One region of the Paenibacillus sp. JNUCC 34 genome, then DNA from elsewhere that is predicted to be linked to it. Evidence: riboswitches for the same ligand, from Rfam matches in the RefSeq annotation. Region 1 holds a riboswitch; each other region holds the start of a gene.
What was found. A riboswitch is a leader RNA that binds a small molecule or an ion and turns the genes downstream of it on or off. The one in region 1 is predicted to bind cyclic di-AMP.
Positions count from the first base shown of each region.

Region 1 (7,429 bases):
CTTCAGGCTTACTTTCGGCGATGAAGTCATCCACACCTGCTTCCCGGGCAATGGTAGCTGCAGTCAGCGGATTGTCGCCGGTACACATTATCGTCTTGATGCCCATTTTGCGGAGCTGGTCAAAACGTTCCTTCATGCCTGGCTTCACCGTATCCTTCAGGTAGATGAGGCCGTAAATCTGGTTATCTACCGCCACAGCCAGCGGTGTTCCCCCTTCGGTAGCGATGGCGTCTCCTTTGGCAATCAGATCGGATGGGATCATGCCTCCCTGAGACTGAACCCAGGCTCTTACGGCATCGACTGCTCCTTTGCGAACTTTTCGGCCGTCTTTCAGATCCATACCGCTCATCCGTGTCTCGGCCTTAAATTCGATGAATTCGGCACCGGATGTAATGGATTCGTCAAATCCTAAGCTTTCCTTCTTCATCAGTTCGAGAACAGAGCGGCCTTCAGGCGTTTCATCCATAACTGAGCTTACAGCTGCCCACTGGGCAACAGAGCCGACAGGTTCCGAACCGACCGGGATAAACTGGCTTGCCATCCGGTTACCAAACGTGATCGTTCCTGTCTTATCGAGAATCATCGTATTGATGTCGCCGGCAGCTTCAACCGCTTTACCGGACATTGCCAGCACGTTGAACTGCGTTACCCGGTCCATACCAGCAATCCCGATTGCGGACAGCAGACCACCGATGGTGGTTGGGATAAGACAGACGAGAAGAGAGATCAGGACGGGAATCGAAAGCTCGATTCCGAGATATTTGGCGATCGGGGCAAGCGTGACAACCACAATCAGGAATATTAATGTTAGTACGGTCAAAAGGGTATTCAACGCAATTTCATTTGGTGTTTTTTGCCGGGATGCCCCCTCTACGAGCGAGATCATCCGATCAATGAATGACTCGCCGGGGTCGCTAGTGATCCGGACTTTAATCTGATCACTAACAACCCGTGTGCCGCCGGTTACCGAGCTGAAATCCCCGCCGGCCTCTTTAATAACCGGGGCTGATTCTCCGGTAATGGCCGATTCATCGACAGATGCCAGACCCGCGATCACTTCGCCGTCACCGGGAATCATTTCGCCTTGCGAGACCACCACGATGTCACCTTTACGTAAATCGGTAGACGGAACACGCTTGATGCCGCCGCCGTCCATAACCTTGTTGGCCGCGATTTCCTTCTTTGACTGCTTTAAGGAGTCAGCCTGAGCTTTACCACGCCCTTCAGCAAGAGCTTCGGCAAAGTTGGCAAACAAGACGGTTAAGAGCAGAACCACAAATACGGTCAGATTAAAGCCGATGCTGTCTTCTGTCCCGAAATAATGGGGAAAGATAGTCATGAGGAGGACAATAAATGTACCAACCTCGACAACAAACATCACGGGGTTTTTCATCATGGCAATAGGGTTCAACTTGATGAAGCTATCTTTTAACGACTGGCGAACCATATCTCCGTTTAATACCTTTTTTCTATTGTTATTCATTGGGATAATCCACCTTTTCTATTAACGGATCATTAAATGCTCGGCAATCGGGCCAAGCACCATCACGGGCAGGAATGTCAGCGCCCCGATGATCAGGACTACCGCAATCAGAATAAACGCAAACAGCCGGTTATCCGTGCGGAATGTCCCTAGTGTCTCAGGAATCCACTGCTTACGCAGCAGAGAGCCGCCTACCGCTAGAAGCGAAATCATCGAAATATAGCGGCCGAAGAGCATGACAAGCCCTGTTGATATATTCCAGAACGGCGTGTTATCCGCAAGACCTTCAAAGCCAGAGCCGTTATTCGCTGCCGAGGAAGTGTATTCATACAGCACTTGTGAAATGCCATGAAAGCCTGCGTTCGTAATGCCCGCTTGACCAGCGTCTGTCATGAGAGCGAGAGCAGTCGGCGCCAGAATAATGAAGGGATGAGCCAGAATGGCAATCGCAATCAGCTTCATCTCCCGGGCTTCGATTTTCCGCCCAAGAAACTCCGGCGTTCGTCCAACCATCAGCCCGGCGAGGAATACGGCCAGAATAGCGTACATTAACATATTCATCAGACCGACGCCTTTTCCGCCGAAGACAGAGTTCAGCATCATGAGAGACAACGGTGTTATACCGCCAAGCGGTGTCAGCGTATCGTGCATGTTATTGACCGATCCGGTTGTGGCTGCTGTGGTTACGGTCGTAAACAGAGCAGACTGGGCAATACCGAACCTGACCTCTTTGCCTTCCATATTGCCTTGGGAAGCATCGATTCCTAGTCGACTCATCGCCGGGTTACCATTCGATTCCGATACGTAGGCAAGTGACAGGAATCCGATGAACAGAACCATCATGGCCGAGAAAATAATCCAGCCCTGCTTGCGGTTTTTCGCAAATAAACCGAATGTGTAAGGCAGAGCCGCCGCAATACACCACATTGATAAAATCTCGATTACGTTAGTCAGCGGATTCGGATTTTCAAACGGATGAGACGAATTGACGCCGAAATGTCCACCACCGTTCGTACCCAGATGTTTGATCGATTCCAGTGCAGCCACTGGACCAACTGAAATTTGCTGCTCGGCGCCTTCAAGCGTCGTTACATTGATGGTAGGTTTTAAGGTTTGAGGAACATGCAGCGCAACAAGTAGCATGGCCACTGTAAAGGCCAGCGGGATGAACACCCGTGTATGTGCCTTAACAAAATCTTCGAAGAAGTTGCCTATCGTTGTTCCCTTGCTGGTAATTGCCCGAATGAACGCGATAGCGACACATAAGCCGGTAGCAGCGGAGGTGAACATCATCATGGTGATGACGGCCATCTGCGAGAAGTAGGAGAGACCCGATTCTCCGCTGTAGTGCTGCAGGTTTGTATTGGTCATGAAACTGATAATAGTATTGAACGATAGCGTTGGCTCCATATTGTCAATTCCGTTTGGATTGAACGGCAGTATCTTTTGCAGTCGTAGTATGAGATACCCGGCTGCAACCAGCACAATATTGGTCATCACAAAGCTGATTGCATATACCTTCCAGGTCATGCCTTTGCGCTCTTTAAGTCCGATCAACGCATAGATCGGTTTCTCCGCCCAGGAGAACCATTTATCCGTTCCGTTCGCTTCATTGCGAAATACATTATATACGTAGGTTCCGAGAGGCTTAACGAGCAGCACCAGAACCAGAATAACGATGGCAATTTGTACAATGCCCATGATTGATTGCTTCCTCCTTCAATAACACCCCTAGAATTTTTCCGGGTGAATCAGCGCGTAAATCAAATACAGAAAAATAAAGATCATAAATGCGATAATGATGATCATTGGTTATCAGCCTCCGGTTCATTGACCACGCGTCCGCACCAGGATAAAAATAAGGTGAACAGTGCGTAGGTTCCTCCCAGAATGAGCACCATGCACAGATCCTGCATGTAAATCCCTCCAAAATATTTTTTGAAAGATTATGAATATGGTCTAGCTGACGAGTGATGAAATTAAGAAGGAAACATTGGTATGGTTCGTATGCAGCACGATATCTGCGCCAAGTCCTTTATAAATTAATCTCGGGTTGCTTGAATGAGTGATGACATAGATCGGATCCAAAGTCCAAGTACGGCAAATCCGCAAGTAACGGCAGCACAGGTTCAGACTGCTTTCAAACAGAAACACCCTGCCGACGGAAAACTCGGGAATGATCCAGGTTTGTTCATCGGTGGTGTCGATCAAGATCATGTTGTTTTTGGCTCCGAGCTTATCCAGACGATCTTGCTCTACCCGGTTGTTCACGATGGCTGCAAACGGAATTTTATTTCGGATAAGCTGGAGTACGAATTCCTCCCCTGCCTTGGTTGGAGCGGATACGATGATCAGATCCTGCGGTTTTTCCATGTTTTCTCCTCCTATTTGTTAGAAAGAGAAGGCAACAAAAAAGAAGCCTCAGGGAAGGAGAGTCACTCTTCCCGCGGCTTCTGATGACACAGTGAAATACACCGTGCCCTGCACACGACAATCGTTGCCTCTCTCGATACGCTTACGAGGTTAGCTGACGGATTCGGGCGTGAGAGTCGCCCTACCCATAGGCAGGTATTCTGCCGATGTGATTCACCCCTGGAAGAAAAGCAAGTCTCCCGTTTGGTTCCCCCGTTCCTTTTCCATTCAAGGATTCAGCGAATAAAAAAGCACTTTGCAAAAAACCACAGAGACATTAAGCCCTGTGGTCGTGTTTCTCGATCACAAGCTTCATCATCCTCTCCTTGTGAGCAGACCGCGTCAATTGAATGCGTGACTGCTTAACTCAACGCTTACGAGGTTAGCTGTCGGATTCGGGCGGTGAGAGTCGCCCTACCTGATCCGATTCCATAGAGTCTTCGGATCAAGATTCACCCCTGAAGATGTTCATGGTGGCTCTCACACCACCTGGTCCATCTCCTTGTTTGGTTCCCCCGCTTCCCTTGCCCAGCAAGGGAATTCAGCGATTCATGTGAAAACATTGTTCATTTCATGATTCGTATCATACGTCTGGCGGTTCGTAATGTAAATCGAGGGAGAGGCACATTTGAGGTGTTTTTTAACAGGATATCGGGGGAAAGGGGGATTGGTCACCAGAATACTGCTCCATACTCTGTATTTCTCTGTATTTCGTTGATTTCTCGTAAAGTGGCAAGATACCGTGTATTTGTATGGATAATCGATGTCAAGCCCTAATGTACACGTTTTCTTTTGGCTTTTTCGTCGATATTTTGAATTTTTAGACCATAAATGAACATTTACTTTGAAAGGGCAATGACGTATGATTCATCCGAATTTAACCATGATCTAAACGCTGAGCTCTCTAAAGGGAGTCGGGGGAACCCGGACAATGAGCAGGTTTCAGAGCAAACGGACTCAGGAGTATCTATAAACATGCATTCACATTTCCATAGTACTGGTCAAGCGTCTCACGCTCCGGTAACATAGAGGGTAACAAATGTACAAGGAGGAGCTATGCTTCTACAATTCGGTTACTCCCAGTATGAGAGCAAAGTATATGAAACACTTGTGACGAGCGGCGAGGCGATGGATGCATCGAGTATCGTGAAGTTGTCCGGTGTTCCGAAGGCTAAAATTTATGAGGTGCTGGACCGGTTAGTGGACAAGGGAATTGTCATGGATACGGTATCTGGCAAAAAGCGTACCTATACGGCACTCCCTGTGGAAGCCGTGATTGATAAACTGACGCATGAGTTTGAGAGTGACATTAAGGAGCTTCGCTCGGCGGGGGTCCGCAAAACGGTTGTGGATGATCAGGTGTGGAGTCTGAAATCGCACAGCTCGATCCAGGCGTTCTGCAAACAGATGATTGAGGAAGCGCAGGAGTCTGTTCTCGTCTCAATGTGGAGCGATGAGTTTAATGAAATAACCGATCTGCTGGACCGGAAAGAGCGGGAAGGTGTGCGCGTTGAAGCTTTGGTGACGGGGGATGACCATCCGGAAGTGTCGCTGTCCAAGCTGTATGTGCTGAATCCTACGGCGGATCACGATAAGCTGGAGCGGTTCATGCTTCTGGTGACAGATACGAAGCAGCTTCTATTCGCAGGCGTCGAGCAGGGCAGCTGGCAGGCAATCCGGACGCAGGCACAGCCCTTTGTGAAGGTGTTTGTTGAATTTTTCTACCACGATATGGCATTGACTGCATTCAGTCGTAAATATCCGGAAGAGATGTTCAAAGACGAAGAGATTAAAGCGCTTTTGCTCCGGCTGCGCTATTAAACAAGGACAGAAAGTATGGAGGAATGACTACTCCGTGCAGTCTCTCACAACAGCAAAGGGGCATCCCACAGGTCAATGGACCTTTTGGGATGCCCCTTTAAGTGTGTACAGTATGAGTTTGAACCAAACTTACAACTGCTCTGCGGTTCGGGACGAAGCAGCAGCTCCATCCTTGTCAGGAGCAGAACGGCGAGTTAGCGAGAATAACGCGACACCGAAGGCAACGGTAGCAATGATACCGCCGACCCAAGGGTTGTGGGCTACCGTGTGGCTCTGATCAATAACGGTACCGCCGATGATTGAACCGGCAGCGATTCCTAGGTGAAGCATGGAGGAATTCAAGCTAAGCTGTGTTTCTGCATTGTCTGGAGCCAGCTGAAGCAGATAAGTCTGCTGAGCTGGAGAAATGGCCCAACTCAGCGCACTCCATATCATCATGGCTATTAGGAACACCCAGAACGAGATTTGAGCTGTGAGCATGACCACGAACATCGATACCGAGAAGCAGGCCACAATGGTGAGGATTGAACGTTTCGTACCGAAACGGTCAGATATCCAGCCGCCGACCCCGCCGCCTGTTACGGCTGCGATGCCGAACAAAAAGTAAACGACACTCATCATGTCGTTGCTGACGTCGAATGTGGACTGTACATAAGGCTTCAGGTATCCGTACAAAGTCAGATGACCGGTGAGCAGCAGCAGGACGATAAGCTGGGCGCTGATAATCTTGCTGTTCTTCAAGGACGCAAGCTGTTCACGAAGCGGTACTACCGGGTTCGGAGCTGTGCGTGTCGTGAATAACGCAATGCCGGCCATAGATAGCAGGCTAAGAATCGCAATGACGAGAAACGGAGTCCGCCAGCCGTAAGCATTACCGATCACCATGCCGAGTGGTACCCCGAGTACAAGTGATCCGCTGATTCCCATATAGATAATTCCGATCGCGCGACCTTTGTGCGATTCCGGAACGAGCGAGGCTGCCATGGAGACGGACAGTACAACGATAACGGATCCGCTCATAGCGGATAATGCACGGGCTGCGATGATTGCTGCATAACTTGATGTGAAAGCTACGATCAGATTACTGATCATAAAGGCAGTCATCGTGTACAGATAGAGCTTTTTACGTTCCATTTTGGCGGTCACATTAATTAGAATCGGACCTGAGATCGCAAAGGCAATGGAAAAGATGGTGATAAACTGACCGGCAGAACTGATAGATATTTGAAGATCCTCTGCAATGAGATTCAGGATACCTCCAACGATGAGTTCAACCATACCGACGACAAACGCCGCGATGGCCAAGATATATACGCGAAAATTCAAACAGACACATCCTTATCTCATAAAGTATCAAATTTAAGTTACTACCATTATAGTAACCTCGGTTATCTGATGCAACCCTTTTTCGTGTATTTGGGAAGAAGTGGAGCAATGTAAAAATACACTTTTTCACCCAAAAAGGTTTCAAGTGCCCGTATACTCTTTTTAGCCGATTTAAAGTCAACCCGGAGTGATAGCCTGTCCTATATCATCGTGGTAATATTTGAATAATTCGACTTGATAGGGTACGATAATGCCTTTTTCAAGAAACTCAGAACTTTTGGTGGAGGTGAATTTGCCAGATGGACAGGCCTCAGAGTGTCATACGTGATCATATTCTTTTTCCGGACAGCTCTTTTCCATTTACGGCTTCGACGACGGAGGGGGTTA
Region 1 covers NZ_CM177770.1:254,434-261,862, forward strand. The annotation lists gene kdpB (potassium-transporting ATPase subunit KdpB) at 1-1,483, opposite strand, end outside; gene kdpA (potassium-transporting ATPase subunit KdpA) at 1,505-3,184, opposite strand; gene AC2TF5_RS01155 (potassium-transporting ATPase subunit F) at 3,215-3,292, opposite strand; gene AC2TF5_RS01160 (hypothetical protein) at 3,443-3,856, opposite strand; cyclic di-AMP (ydaO/yuaA leader) riboswitch at 3,980-4,147, opposite strand; cyclic di-AMP (ydaO/yuaA leader) riboswitch at 4,252-4,452, opposite strand; gene AC2TF5_RS01165 (TrmB family transcriptional regulator) at 4,952-5,716, shown strand; gene AC2TF5_RS01170 (MFS transporter) at 5,846-6,994, opposite strand; gene AC2TF5_RS01175 (AraC family transcriptional regulator) at 7,342-7,429, shown strand, end outside.

Region 2 (7,429 bases), 2.7 Mb from region 1:
ATGCTGCCTGGCTAATAAACCCGTTCACTGCTGGTGCGATATCACTCATATAGAATGGATTGGCCTCATCCATCAATTCAGAGTGACCGACTTCTGCAATCTCAAGTGCCTTTTTCACAAATTTATCTTCGGCTGTCACAAAATCAGCATTTTTCAGTGTAGGCGTATAAGAGAAAGTCTCATACATATATTTTTGAGTCATATGACCAGAAAGGAATTTCAACACTTCCCATGAAGCATCCACATCCTTTGCATTTTTCGCCATGACAAACGGATCCACAGCAACCCAGCCTTCACCCTTTGGCCCCATGTTCAATACCGGTTCAAAACGGTCTAACAGCTCTTTATTCTGCTTGGAACGGTATTCACTCATCGAAGAGCCACCCGTAGAATCCAGGGCGATGGCGATATTGTTCTTTTCCAGACCAAAGTTCTCAGCACCTTGAGCATTCACAAAACCTGCCGGCGGAAGTGCTGCCGCTTCTTTGAGCCATTCCATCACTTTTACCATCTCAGGTGTATTCAAATGCCACTTGATATTCTTGGTGTCCTTCAGGGAACCTTCTGCACCTTTTGCGCCAAAAGCCAAGGTAAGAGCTACGAATGTCGATCCATTGAGCGAGTTACCACTCCAGTACACTCCAAAATTGTCTTCTCCCGTTTTTGGATTTTTACCGGTCATTTTTTTAGCCTTATCCAATATTTCTTCTGGAGTCGCCTTCGCAGATAACACTTCGACTCCCCAATCTTCAAACAGTTTTTTGTCGTAGATCGTCATTCTCCGCCCGAGAACTGCAGGAATACCGAATTGTTTAGCTCCATCAGGTGATTTGGTACTATAGGAGTTGTTCATAATGCCTTCCAAATAAATCTTCGGGTCAAATGATTTATCTTTCTCGATCAAGTCATCCAGGTCACGCAGCAGTCCTTCCTGGTACCATTGGGAGGCAAAAGCTCCGCCTGTGTAGAGTATATCTGCATCTCCAGAGAGCAGCATCGCCGATTGTTTCGCCTTCACGTTCTCCCACGGAATCTGGTAAATCTCGAGCTTAATGTTCGGGTACATGATTTTGAACGTTTTATCCAGATATTCATTCAGGCCAATCGTCGGATTTCCTGTCAATGCATCAATCCCGTTTTCGAGCTGCCAGCCGGCCAATGCAACGCGAACCATGCCAGACATATCTGACACTTTTTCAATTTTGACGCCGCCAGTTACATCCTTCCCTGAGCTACCCGAGCATGCGGCCATTGTAAACACGAGCATGAAGGACATAATGAGCAACAATGCCTTTTTCATAACCTTAACACCTCCAAAAGTAATAGACTTTCTATTTGCTCTTTACTGCTTGATACCGGATAAAGCAATGCTCTCGATGATATAACGCTGAAGGAATAAATATACGACAACGACCGGAATAAGACTTATCGTCGTCGCGGCCATAATGATAGCAGGCTGCTGATTAATACCATTGTTATACGTGAACATGGCCAAACCGATTTGTATGGTGTATTTAGCAGCAGTCTTCAAAATAAGCAGCGGCCACAGCATATCATTCCAGACACCAAGAAACAGCAATATGACCATGGTTGCGATAATCGGTGTACACAGCGGCAGGTAGACCCGGCTGAACACGGTGATTTCCTTGGCTCCATCCAGCACGGCTGCTTCCCTTAAACTGCTCGGCAGCTGGTCAAAGAACGCTTTGGCCAAAAATGTTCCAAATGCATAGTTCATCGCAGGAAGATAAAATGCCAGATAATTATCAACAAGACCTAACTTGCTGAAGAGCAAATACTGTGGAATCATCGTCATCTCGAATGGAATCATCATCGTGCTCAGTGCGAGTAAGAGCACTAGGTTCGCCCCTTTGAAGCGGAGCTTGGATAAGGCATAGCCCGACAACAAGGCCGAAAGCGAACTAATGATAATGACCCCACCGCTGACAATGACTGAGTTACCGATATATTTGAACATTTTAATATTGGTAAAAGCCGCTTCGAATGTCCTGATCGACGGTTCCTCGGGCCAAATCTTGGGCGGAAACGATATATTAAGCCGCGCTCCCCAATCGAAGCTCGTTACAAGCATCCAGAGAAACGGCACAATCATTAAAAACGAGCCTAAAAACAGAACAATGGTCAGTATAAGCTGACTTAAAGATATCCTTTTGCGGCGAACGGTTACTTTGGGTATTACTGTATCGGCCATGATTTCCCTCCTATCCTTTTTACTGACGGTTTCTCACTTGTTCAAATACGGTCCTTGTGTTAATCCAGACTGTCTTTACGTCGGTTAAGCAGCATGAGAAATACCGTCAGCACGAGGATTATTAGGAACAGCAGATAAGACACTGCCGTGGCAAGCCCCATCTGTGAAGCCAGAAATGCATTGCGGTAAATATACAGCACGACCGTCATCAGACTGCCTCCAGGATTACCGGCTGTACCTCCGATCAACCAAACGTCTGTAAATCTTTTCATACCACCGATGGTTCCCATAATGAGCATAAAGACAAATATTGGCCGCAAGTAGGGAATGGTAATATAGAGCCACTTACGGTACGTTCCCGCTCCATCCACTTCTGCAGCTTCGTATAGATCACGGGGAACACTTTGCAATCCAGCCAAAAAAATGATCGTGTTATAGCCAAGCGCACCCCATAGGCTCATCAATACAATGCTGTACCGGGAAACCTCCGGATTCGTAAACCAGCCAACCGGCTCAAGACCGATAAAACTGATCACGAAATTGATCAACCCTTCCTTTGAAGGAAAGAACAAGAATGAGAATAACAGGCTTGTTGCGACTCCAGATACTACGTTAGGCAGAAAGTAGACCGCTTTAAAAAAATTTTTTCCCAGATGCCATTTCAAATTGTTGATCAGACTTGCGAGAATGAACGACAGGGCAATGCCAAGCAGTACGGACCAGATGCCCATCACAAAGGTGTTTGTAAGCGCTTGCCAAAATAAGGAGTCTTCTAAAGCATAACTGTAATTGCTCATACCTACCCATTTTCCATTCAAAGCAAGGCCTGATGTCTGGTGAAAACTCATAAACAGTGCAGCAAACATCGGATAAATGGCAAAAGCAAGCACACCGACAATCAAAGGAGCACTAAACAAGTAACCCATCCAATCATTACGTGTAAATCTGAACTTCCTCTTGGACATAGTCCTTTGATTGGATAGGTATTTCCCTTCTGGGGTGGATGACAAACAGCCCCTCCTCCTCTCTAGATTGAGATCCGGATTGAATGACGAATGGATGTACACTCGCTCTAATCCATTCTGTAAATGGTTATGTGGACAAATCCGGAATATGTTGTTTTTTTATACGCCAATTTATTTCTATAACCAAAAAACCTGCGAGAATTCCGCAGGTTTTGGTTGTAATTTCCTCCTTCCTGCGGATCTTTTTTATAACAGCAGGCTTATTGTCAGCAGATTAAACAAGGCCAGCGGCAGAATAGGATTGAAAGGGGCAATAGGTCCCGGAGGGTTGAAACCAGGGGAAAATCCCGGAAAGAAACCACGCATGTCGTCAAGTGGATCCATGCTCAAATACACAAAATCCACATCCACCCCTACTACCACACCCACAATAATCTCATTATGCACCGTGTGGACTTGCACTTTTCGATTGACCATGTTATTCATCGCATGATGTACTTTTTCCTTGTGTTGTTTCATTAAATGCGCGGTATGTTGGTCGCATTGGTAAACGACATGATGACTCGGGTATGTTGTTGTCATATGTTCACTCCTTTTATCGTCCTTACCCTCATTGTATGCATACGCCCAATACAGGGTGTATGCCTATTATTAACATAAAGAAGGGGTTGTCCCCAAGTCATCACAGATGACCAGAAGACAACCCCTTTTTTTGTTATATAAAAATCATTTTAAAATCCGATTTGCGCCATTATATTTAGGTCCCCAATAGGAGCTGTTTATGCTGTCAATTGTTACTCCGCTGCTAGTGGCAGAAATAAATTTATTATCACCGATATAAATGCCTACATGAGATGTTGAAACTTTGTTAGTAATGAAAAATACGAGATCCCCTTGTTTTAAATTGCTCTTTGACACCGAAGTTCCGTAATTGTCATGCATCGACACGGAGCTATGAGGCAAGCTGACACCCATTTTACCATACACATACTTCACATAACCCGAGCAATCAAATCCGGTGGATGGCGAGGCACCTCCCCAAACGTATTTGGTCCCAAGGTATTGTTTAGCTAGTGATACAGCCTGATTTCCTTGGGAAGTGCTTGGAGCTGTCCAGGCAGGAGGATAATTTTTTCCATCCGTACTGATGATAGCAATTTTGTTTTTAGAGTCCCACTTCAAAGAATAGCCAAACGTTTCTGATACAAACCGAACGGGAACAAAAGAACGGCCATCGACGATCCGCATGCTCGTGTCCATGACAACTTGTTTAGAACCGACTAAAGCAATATTGGAACCGGATTTTAGTACGATGGTGGTGTTTCCCTTTTTAATCGTTACTTTAGAGCTCGTAGAACTAATCTTTTCATAGTTTACGGTGGAGCCCATTTTTTCTACGATCATTCGAATAGGCACCTGAGTGAATCCTTTACTGTCAATAAACGGCTGCTCGTCCGGAAAAGAAACTAAGGAATCGTTAATTTGTACCTTAATGGAAGAAGTAGCAGCGCTCGCTGGATCAGAGCTAAGTACGAGAGTCGAGGCGACAATGGCCCCTGAAAGTAAAACCGATTTCAGTAAGTTATTCATGATGTTTTCCTCCCTGTTGCTTCCGAGGTTAGTTGACGGATTCGGAAAGAGGTATTTCCTAGTTTATATTTTCAAATAAACATTCACCCCAAATAAAGCTCCCCCGTACCAAACGTTATGCTCGTCTGGATTCAGCACTTAATAAACCAAGTTAACCATTATAAAGTAACATACCCAGCTCTTTGATATAGGTCGAAATTGTGTCCATTTTATGAAATTATGAACAGATTGTAACTTTTAGAGCGAAATTGATACTTTTTCGATACTTATAGTACGTGTTCAAAAAGGTCGGTTTTCAGCACCGAAGCATATGCTTCCGATGTGCGTTTTTTCAAAACGCTTGAGTTGGATGAAGCTAGGGACTGAGGAGCGGAGCTGCACGTTTTCGTAGAAAACGTCTTCGGAAGCATCAGCTGTTTTGGGTACGTGAGCACCTAAAATGTTTCCGGAGGAAACATACTTCGTAAGCATCCACTTAGGACCGGCTGAATTCAAGATTCGATGCCGAGCCCACTTCCTGATTCACTTCGTGATCAAAAGCGGACTTTTTGAACAACCTCTTATAACAATTCGGACTTCACCATATACATATATAATGAAAACCTCGCTTGACTTTTTCCAAAAAGAAACCGTATATTAATGTCATACCCTCTTAATAAGGAGAGATTTTGATGTCGGTGGTCGTTCTTAACTAACCAAATTTCATATGATTGGAAAAACCCTTTTTTTCATGGCCTGAAAAGGCTATGTTTATTTTCTTATGGTTTTTTCCATCTGTGTAATTAGTTAAGAACAACGGATATCAATTGAAGCCCGGGAGGTCTATCCTGTTTTGGCGTCTTTTCATCCGTGCTGAGTTCAGCACGGATTTTTTGGTAAATAGGACTGCGTACAGTAAGTGCTGGCAGCTCTATTTCCTATGGAGACGATCAATTTCAAGGCGGACTGACTAAAGGCAGAGAGTGAACCTACGTTCATTCTCTGCCTTTTTTTGTTTTTCACGGGCTCTTTCAGGCAAATATACACCAATACAAAGGAGTTTGATCACAAATGAATTTAGCTACAATGAAATTACTGCAATTCGACAAGGTCCAAACCGAACTGGAACGCTTTGCCGTCTCATATCTCGGGAAAAATCACATTCGTGAAATGACCCCTCTCACCCAGCTCAAGGTAATCCGGCATAGGCTGGATGAAACTTCTGAAGCCAGTACACTACTCCGTGCTGGGGCAAGTATACCCATCCCTTCCTTGGAGGGAATAGAACCTGTTCAACAGCTGCTGGGGACCGGTTATGTGCTTAGTGAACGCGACTTCGGCCATATCCAACAATTCCTACGCAGCTGCAGGCAGCTCATACGTTATATGGCCACCAAGAGCGAAATTGCTCCAAAGATAGCCTCATACGCCACTTCAATGTATGAACTCGCTTCATTGCTCTCAGAAATCGAACGCTGTATTTATAGCGGCCGTGTTGTTGATGGTGCAAGTAAGGAGCTTGCGAGAGTCCGCAAAAAAATCGCTGTATCTGAAGAGCGAGTCAAGCGAAAACTCGACAGTTTACTCAGCAAACACCGAGCCATCATGCAGGAAAGTCTGGTCAGCAAACGTAACGGCAGGTATGTTCTGCCCATCAAGAAAGAACACCGCAAGCAAGTTAACGGGGTCGTGCTGGATGAATCGGCAAGCGGACAAACGGTTTATATCGAGCCTAGTGATGTCGCAAGCCTCCAACATGAGCTGAGCTTTTTGCAATCCGAAGAAACCCGTGAAGAGACCAAAGTGCTCAGTGCATTGACCGAAACGGCTGAGAGATACAGTCACGAATTGAAGCTGAATGCAGATACTGTCGGAATGTACGATTTTATTATCGCGAGGGGTAAATACGCCCTGTCCATCAGCGGACGAAACGTGGAACTTAATGATCAGGGGATCATTGCGCTCAAGCAGGCCACCCATCCTCTGTTGGGGCCAGGTATGGTCCCACTGGATTTTGCAATCGGTCGTAACTACAAGTCCCTGATCATAACAGGTCCAAATACAGGCGGTAAGACATTAACACTCAAAACCGTTGGTCTATTAACCATGATGGTTCAGTCGGGTCTGCTCATCCCTGTTCAGGAAGGCAGTCAATGCAGCATATATGAACAGATTTCAGTCGATATCGGAGATGGTCAAAGCATTGAACATGCGCTTAGCACCTTTTCGGCTCATATAAGAAACGTCAATCATATTTTACAAACCGCCAATGACAAAACGCTGATATTACTGGATGAAATGGCTTCAGGCACGGATCCTGGAGAAGGTATCGGCCTCTCGATCGCCGTGCTGGAAGAGCTGCATCGCCGCAGGGCTACGGTTGTCGTTACGACTCACTTTACAGAAATCAAAAATTTTGCACGTATAACTCCTGGGTTCGAAAACGCACGAATGGAGTTTGACACAGAGACACTTGAACCGAAATACCGGTTGAAAATCGGAGAGGCCGGACAAAGCTATGCTTTTGTCATTGCTGAGAAATTGGGGATTCCTTCAGCAATCATTGCACGTTCCCGAGAAATTTCTGAAGCTGGTGTAGGACATGACAATACGATGTTCCCAAGTTACAACGTCTCCACGAATGAATCCCATACAGATGAGATTCATGTGCCTGCTAATGAAG
Region 2 covers NZ_CM177770.1:3,635,720-3,643,148, forward strand. The annotation lists gene AC2TF5_RS16985 (extracellular solute-binding protein) at 1-1,300, opposite strand, end outside; gene AC2TF5_RS16990 (carbohydrate ABC transporter permease) at 1,343-2,212, opposite strand; gene AC2TF5_RS16995 (carbohydrate ABC transporter permease) at 2,272-3,222, opposite strand; gene AC2TF5_RS17000 (hypothetical protein) at 3,424-3,759, opposite strand; gene AC2TF5_RS17005 (C40 family peptidase) at 3,904-4,767, opposite strand; cyclic di-AMP (ydaO/yuaA leader) riboswitch at 4,770-4,914, opposite strand; gene AC2TF5_RS17010 (endonuclease MutS2) at 5,818-7,429, shown strand, end outside.
Region 2: linked by a shared signal. The riboswitch ahead of AC2TF5_RS17005 (C40 family peptidase) and the one ahead of AC2TF5_RS01160 (hypothetical protein) in region 1 are both predicted to bind cyclic di-AMP.

Region 3 (7,429 bases), 2.0 Mb from region 1:
ACGGTTAATCATCTTTTGCTCAAATTCCGGTGTAGGAGACAATCTGGACCAAGCGCCTTCCGTTGGAAACGGCCCGGGTGCAATTGCCACCTGCCGAATGCCGTAAGGTGCCCATTCTACAGCGAGTGAACGGGTTAATGCCAATACTCCAGCTTTTGCCGCCGCAGAAGGGACAACATAACCGGATCCTGTAGAGGCATAGGTCGTGACGATATTCAGCATCGTTCCGGAAATCCCTTGCTCAATCCATCGTTTTCCAACTTCCAGAGTTGTGTAAAATGTGCCATGAAGCACGATGTTGAGAACGGCATCCACGGCTCTAGGAGAGAGGCGTTCCGTAGGACTGATGAAATTACCAGCTGCGTTATTGACCAGCACGTCGATGCCCCCGTAATGCTGTTCTACCTCTTCCACCAGTTCATGCACCTGGGATGGATCGCGAACATCGCAGCTTTTGAAATATACGGCATGCCCGTAACTGCTCATTTCCTCTGCAGCAGCCTTCAGTACGTCTTCACGCCGTCCGCAAATGGCGAGTTTCGCACCCAACTTCAGAAATTTCTCCCCCATGGCCCTTCCCAGCCCTGTAGCCCCACCTGTTATCAGCACAACCTTGTCCTTCAACAAATCCTTAGCAAATGGACCCATTGCTCCACACTCCTTCAGATCTGGTTAAATTGCAAAAAAATACCGATATATCCGAGCGTAACATGTAAATGTCTGGAATGGAATAAATCTTTATCCAATACTTACCGTTAGCTGGCATATCATTTATTTATACGGCTGAAGGGCAGTATTGACAAAATTAACAATGATCCACATAATTATTATATGTTTATGTATAAAAAGTACTGAATCTAGATTTTTTTGTCCTATTATTCCTATTTATGATGTATGATTAAAAGAAAGCTAGATTAGTACAATGGAGAGGGGAGTAATCACATGTATGTTATAGGTTCAGCCTGCATAGACGAGAAAGCGGGAGAATGCGTTGACGTATGTCCTGTTGATTGCATTGAAGAAGGAGAGGACCAGTTCTATATTGACCCGGATGTTTGTATATCTTGCGGTGCTTGTGAAGCGGCTTGTCCTGTAACAGCAGTATTCTATATCGATGATTTGCCAGAAGAAGAAAAGCCTTACTATGAGAAGGCTGTAGAATACTACAAAAACAAAAATTAAATCATACGAAAATAACACCCTTCCGGGCAGGTGCGGAGCGATCCGGTCACCATATTGGAAGGGTGTATTTGTCATGCATTTATGGAGAAGATTGAATAATGTGATGAGCCAGATCATCGTAAATGGAGCTGAGAAGATTCGGCTTAGTCGATTCCATTTCATCAGGAACAATTGGAATCTGGGTGAGTAGGGACGTATTCAGCTGGTTCGCCAGCTTTTCTCCGCCGCCCTTGCCAAAGATATAATGCTTGGTGCCTGAAGGATCTTCATAATAAGACATGTTCTCCACAACGCCGAGAATACGGTGATTGGTCTGAAGGGCCATTAGTCCTGCACGCTCTGCAACGACTGTTGCTGTGGACTGTGGTGTAGTGACAATAATTTCAGAACATTCAGGTATCATCTGATGAACAGCCAGAGCGATATCGCCTGTCCCAGGCGGGAGATCAATAAGCATATAGTCCAGCGGCCCCCACATCACATCATTCAAAAAACTGGACAGCATTCTTCCTAGTCTGGGTCCCCGCCACAGGACAGGGTCGTTACCCTTAACAAAAAATCCGGTTGATATGACTTGAACACCGTCTCTTTCTATCGGTGTGGGCCGGCTATTCGTAGGCTCTGGCTTCTCATGTATTCCCATCATGTCTGGTATGCTGAAGCCGTAGATGTCTGCGTCAATGATTCCAACTTTCTTTCCAGCCTTCTGTAATGAAAGAGCCAGATTCAGTGTAACTGTAGATTTTCCGACGCCTCCTTTTCCGCTGGCTACCGCTATAAATTTGACACCCGCTTTAACCAAAGGACTTACTGGAAAAGAACCCTGCGCCCCCCCTCTATTGGCAGGCTGTTGGCCAGAAGGTTTCATCTCCTGCGCTCGAGCAGTTATGTTATGCCTCTCCTCGGCAGAAACTTGCTTGACCCTAATATGTATGTCTGTCATTCCCATTGTGCGCAATAGCCCTTCAATCTGTTTACAGCGTATTTCTGTTATGCCTTGCTCCTGTTCTTGCTCTGTGGCGATTAGAGTCATCGCTGCTTTGTCTTCTTTCAGCATGACATCACGGATTAATCCAATTTGAATCAAGGGAAGTTTCAATTCGGAGTCGAGTATCTTCGTCATTTCACGATTAAATACTTCTCTATTCATAAGTCACCTGTGCAAAACGATGACAATGCGGATACCTGCAAGTTGATAAAGAGTTCTGGTAAGCCAACATTCGTAATTCCCTCCTTGAAAACCGATAATCAATTTCAGTTTAAAGAAAGAGAAAGGGCTAGTCAACAAATGAGTCTAGTACACAAGCGATAGCGAGAGTCCAACGAAAATACGAGCGATAGATAGAAAAACGGGTCAATTAGCTGTTAGTCGACATCACTGCAGGGCATGACGGGTGATTAGCGAGATTTGCAGAATAAAATTACAATTTTGTTACTGAATACGATTGACATATCACCTCAAAATATACTACATTATGATAGAGTTACAAAACTTTAATGAATTTGCCGAATTTCGTTTTGAAAACGGGGGAACCAATCTGGGTGAATTATTCTTGAAGTCAAGGGAATATAGGAAACCTTCAACCGAACCCTTAGCTAACTCCGTAGGCACCGAAGGGGGAAAGTGTTTTTGAAGAAAGTCGTATTATCTGTACTAGGGTCTGCACTTATTTTTTCCTCTGGCGCCTTCACGGCATATGCGGACCAGCCGAAGCTTCAGAGTGAAGTTACACAATTAGTAGGAACTCCTTATAAATGGGGAGGAACAACTGTAAGCGGATTCGATTGCTCCGGATTTATTTTGTACATATTCGATCAATATAATCTCGATCTGCCGCGAACTTCGGCATCACAAGCAGAAGCTGGTGTTCACGTGGAGCAAGATGATCTTCGATTGGGAGATTTGGTCTTCTTCAATACGAGTGGCCGAGGTATCTCGCATGCAGGAATTTATATTGGAAATGATGAGTTCGCTCATGCATCCACTAGCAGAGGAGTAAGAATCAGCAAGCTTTCGGAATCCTACTATAAGAATCGTTATGTAACAGCACGTCGTGTCATCGATCAAGACAATTATGTTCAGATGGTAGGTAGTATGAATTAATATTTCCTCAACGAATAGAAGTCCGCGATGAATTTCGCGGGCTTTTTGTTGTATGATATTACTATATTTAGGTAAAGAGTGTTGAGCTCATTGTATGAGAAGATATAGCTGGGGGATAGATTACTATAATGTCAAATTTATTTAAGAAGGAAATTCATGATTGGAACAGCTGGGGAGCTGTTTATCAATCCATCGAGGATTTTAGACCTCTGATTCATGAAATCTTTGCAAGGGAACAGTTGATAGGAGCAGAAGATATCTCTCATTTAACACCGGGAACAAATGCCGTTTTCAAAACAGGATCCCATGTGATCAAAATTTTTGCACCGATTTCATCTGGAATGAATACGGATCAGGACTTTAAAGCTGAGCGAGTTGCGATGCAACGAGCGATAGACCAAGGAGTTCGGACCCCGAATATTGTAGCTGCATCCAAAATTAATGATAAATATGAATTTAAGTATATCATTATGGATTTTATTGAAGGTCAAAGTGCTGGGGATGCCATAAATGGCTTTACATATGAGCAAAAGCGAGATTTCGTAGGTGAGTTACAAGATGATATGGTGAAGTTGAACACGCTGCCGGATGAAGAAGTGAGTCGTGCTGCGATCATTGAGAGAGCAATCCATAATGAGCGCTGGAAGATCGTATCTTCTGAGGTAAGAAAACAGATTGAGCACTTTTTGAACCATTATGAGTTTGGTACCTGCATGCATGTTCATGGAGATCTTACGGGTGACAATGTATTGATTGATTCGAAAGATCAGGTTTATATTATAGATTTTGCAGACAGTACCATTGCACCGGTAGAATATGAGTATCCTGGGATTGTGTTTGAGTTGTTTCAAAGTGATGTAGAAACTGTTCATGAGTTTATAAAATGTAGGAATCTGGAATACAGTGAGTTCATTGACCTGCTATTTGCGGGGACGCTGCTGCATGACTTTGGTGCGAACTTTGTAAAATCCATTTATGAAAAACATACAGGAAAAGGTGTCGGTGAGATGTTAGACATTTTTGAGTATAAGGAGTTGATTCATACCCATCTGATGTCACATTCCCAGAATATATAAACTTAATGGACTCATTGAGGAGGGAGATACAGCGTGTTTAAATTTTGGAAAGGCCGGGAGGGGAAGAATAAATCGGTTCCGGAGAGTACCGCTGCGCCCGGGAATGACGCATATGAAGAAACGGAAGAGCAAATCGTAGAATTAAAGGGCAGAAATGTTCAACGATTCGTTGCGCCGGTCATTGGTTTGACGGTATTGGATTTGGCGGAGAAGAATGAAGTGGACTGGAATTCTTTCTGCAAAAGAGGGACATGTGCCCGCTGCCGATGTCATGTCAGTGAAGGATTGGAATATTTATCCGATCCAAACGAAGCGGAGGAGAAGCGGCTTGATCCAGAGGAGATTGATGAGGGATACCGTCTGGGTTGCCAGGCAAAATTGGAGAGAATAGGCGCCATATCCATTAAACATGCACCTTATTTTTAATAGATATTAATTCACGAACAGCCGGAGGCCTGAGCAAGCAGGTCATCCGGTTTTTTGATGCTATCAGAGGCAGTCATGATAACGAATGAATTTGATAAAAAATAGCACATTTCACTTTTAATGTTTGCTATGATGTTCATAACTGGAACTTATTAGGCTGCCAAAAAGCTATTTGGAGGGGTATATATGAAGAGTAATGAGAACGATATCAAAACAGCTGCACCGGAAAGTCCGATTCAAAACAAGGTTGGCAGCATTTTTGTTCCTGTACGAGACATTGAGAAATCACGTGAATGGTACTGCACTCTTCTTGGCATCGATCTTGAGAGCTGCAGCATTATGAACGGTCATCTGTGTCCAATTCCAATGCAAGGTACTGGGGTCATTCTAGATACGATGCCTATGTGGGGCGGCAAGGAGCCGGGCGGAGCCCCCCCTGTTTCTACGCCTGCTTTTATGCTGCTGACCCATGACCTGGAAGCTTCCTATAATTATGCCAAGACTACAGGTGTCAATCTGGTAACGGGCATTGAACATGAGCATTGGTTTGTCATTAAGGACCCAGATGGTAATTTGCTGATGGTATGCAAGGAGTAGTTGAATAACCTCGGTTTTCCACTGGAGAAATTTCAAATTTACTGTTAAAGTAATGTCCACATACGTAATCGTTGGAATGGGGGCGATTCAACTGTACAAAATCATCATTGTCGATGACGAGCCGATCGTCCGTGAAGGAATCAGAAACCGTATTCAATGGGCGGAACATGGATTTGAATGTGTAGGAGTTTGTGAGAATGGCAGGGATGCGTTGGAAGTCGTTGCGCAGCTTGAGCCGGATGTCGTGATGACAGACATTTATATGCCTTTTTTGGACGGACTGGAGCTTTCACGTCATATTGCCGAAAAATATCCACGAACGAAAATCATTATTTTAACGGGTTACGACGATTTTGAATATGCGCAGCAGGCCGTTAAAATCCAAGTGGCAGACTTTATTTTGAAACCGGTTACATCGGCGGAGTTACGCGAAATGCTGGATAAACTCAAAGCCGAGATGGATGAAGAGCGGGGTCACTGGGAACATTTGAATCGGCTTAAACAGCAACTGAATGAGAGTCTTCCGCTGCTTAAGGAGCGATTTCTCGAACGGTTGGCATCCTCCGCCCTGAATGAATGGGAAATCAACAATAAAATGGCTTTTTTCAATATACCGCTTCCTGGTCCTTTTTTTGTAGCGATCGCTTCGGATATGGATGAATGGAGGACGGAAGAACAAGGTACAGATAATGAGCTGTATGCTTTCGCAGTTTATAACATCATTCAGGAAATAACTGATACAGAGGCAACTTCTGCCGTATTCCGTTATAAAGGGAACAAGGTCATCACCATATTATCTGGAGAAGGAGAAGAAGAGTTATATAGCCGAGTCCAGGAACTGGCCGAGGAGATCAGGACATCTATCAAAAGATATTTAAATTTCACAGTTACCGTTGGCGTTGGCACGATCTGCCGTCATCTGAAGGACATTCGGCATTCCTGTCGTGCATCCGTTGCTGCACTGGAATATCGTTTGCTCATCGGAAGTGATCAGGTCGTCAGTATTTCGGATCTGGAAAAACGGGGTTCCATGCCTCTTTATGATGGTACGGAGATAGAGAAAACGCTCGTGTCGGCGATCAAAACCGGAACACCCGATGATGTGGAGCAATCCATCGGCAAACTTATAGCAGAGCTTGGCAACGCTTCGATCTCATTGGAGCAGTGCTATGTAAGAGTGCTTCGAACGATGTTGGCAGTCCTACAGGCTTTGTTCGAGATTGGATGTAATGAAAAAGAGTTGCTAGGTAAAGAAACTCGTCTCTTGACGGAGCTGTATTCTTTCCGTTCACTGGATGAGATCGAACGCTGGCTGAAGGATATGTGTGGAAAGGCGATAAAGGGTGTAGCCGAAACCCGAAGAGATATATCCCGTAACCAGATGCTTGATGCCGTTGATTATATTCAACGGAATTACGATGATACCGAGCTCTCCGTGAAAACGGTCTGCAGCCGAATCTTTATGAGCGCCAGCTACTTCAGCTCCTTATTTAAGGCTCACACAGGAAAAACTTTTGTAGAGTATGTCACGTCATTCCGGATGGAGAAGGCCAAAGAACTATTAAAGCACTCCAACTTGAAAACATATGAAATCGCTAACAAAACAGGGTATCAGGATGCACAGTATTTTAGCGTGTTATTCAAAAAATACACAGGTGATACACCAACGGAATACCGACAAAAAATGCTGGTGGACCGAGTATGAAGATGAGGCGTTCGATGAAAATCAAAAGTATTCAATCTCGAATCGCCGGCACATTCGTCATGCTCATTTTATTGACCGCTCTATTGCTTATCTTTATCTCTTACCGGTTATCGGAGTCAGCCGTCCGGGAAACCGCGGAGAGTTATACAACTGAATTGATTAAACAAGTGAATGCGAATATACAGACATATATTACGGGAATGAAGGATATCTCACTAACGGCAATGAACAATCCGGACGTACGCGAATATCTGGCTTACGCAGACTCCATGCCACCCGAAGAAAAGTCTGCGCTTGAATCCAAAATATCGGAATATTTCTATTCCATCCTCATTTCGA
Region 3 covers NZ_CM177770.1:2,273,867-2,281,295, forward strand. The annotation lists gene AC2TF5_RS10755 (SDR family oxidoreductase) at 1-648, opposite strand, end outside; gene AC2TF5_RS10760 (ferredoxin family protein) at 943-1,182, shown strand; gene AC2TF5_RS10765 (Mrp/NBP35 family ATP-binding protein) at 1,262-2,332, opposite strand; cyclic di-AMP (ydaO/yuaA leader) riboswitch at 2,677-2,808, shown strand; gene AC2TF5_RS10770 (C40 family peptidase) at 2,813-3,286, shown strand; gene AC2TF5_RS10775 (phosphotransferase family protein) at 3,415-4,362, shown strand; gene AC2TF5_RS10780 (2Fe-2S iron-sulfur cluster-binding protein) at 4,396-4,788, shown strand; gene AC2TF5_RS10785 (VOC family protein) at 4,975-5,385, shown strand; gene AC2TF5_RS10790 (response regulator) at 5,438-7,090, shown strand; gene AC2TF5_RS10795 (cache domain-containing sensor histidine kinase) at 7,105-7,429, shown strand, end outside.
Region 3: linked by a shared signal. The riboswitch ahead of AC2TF5_RS10770 (C40 family peptidase) and the one ahead of AC2TF5_RS01160 (hypothetical protein) in region 1 are both predicted to bind cyclic di-AMP.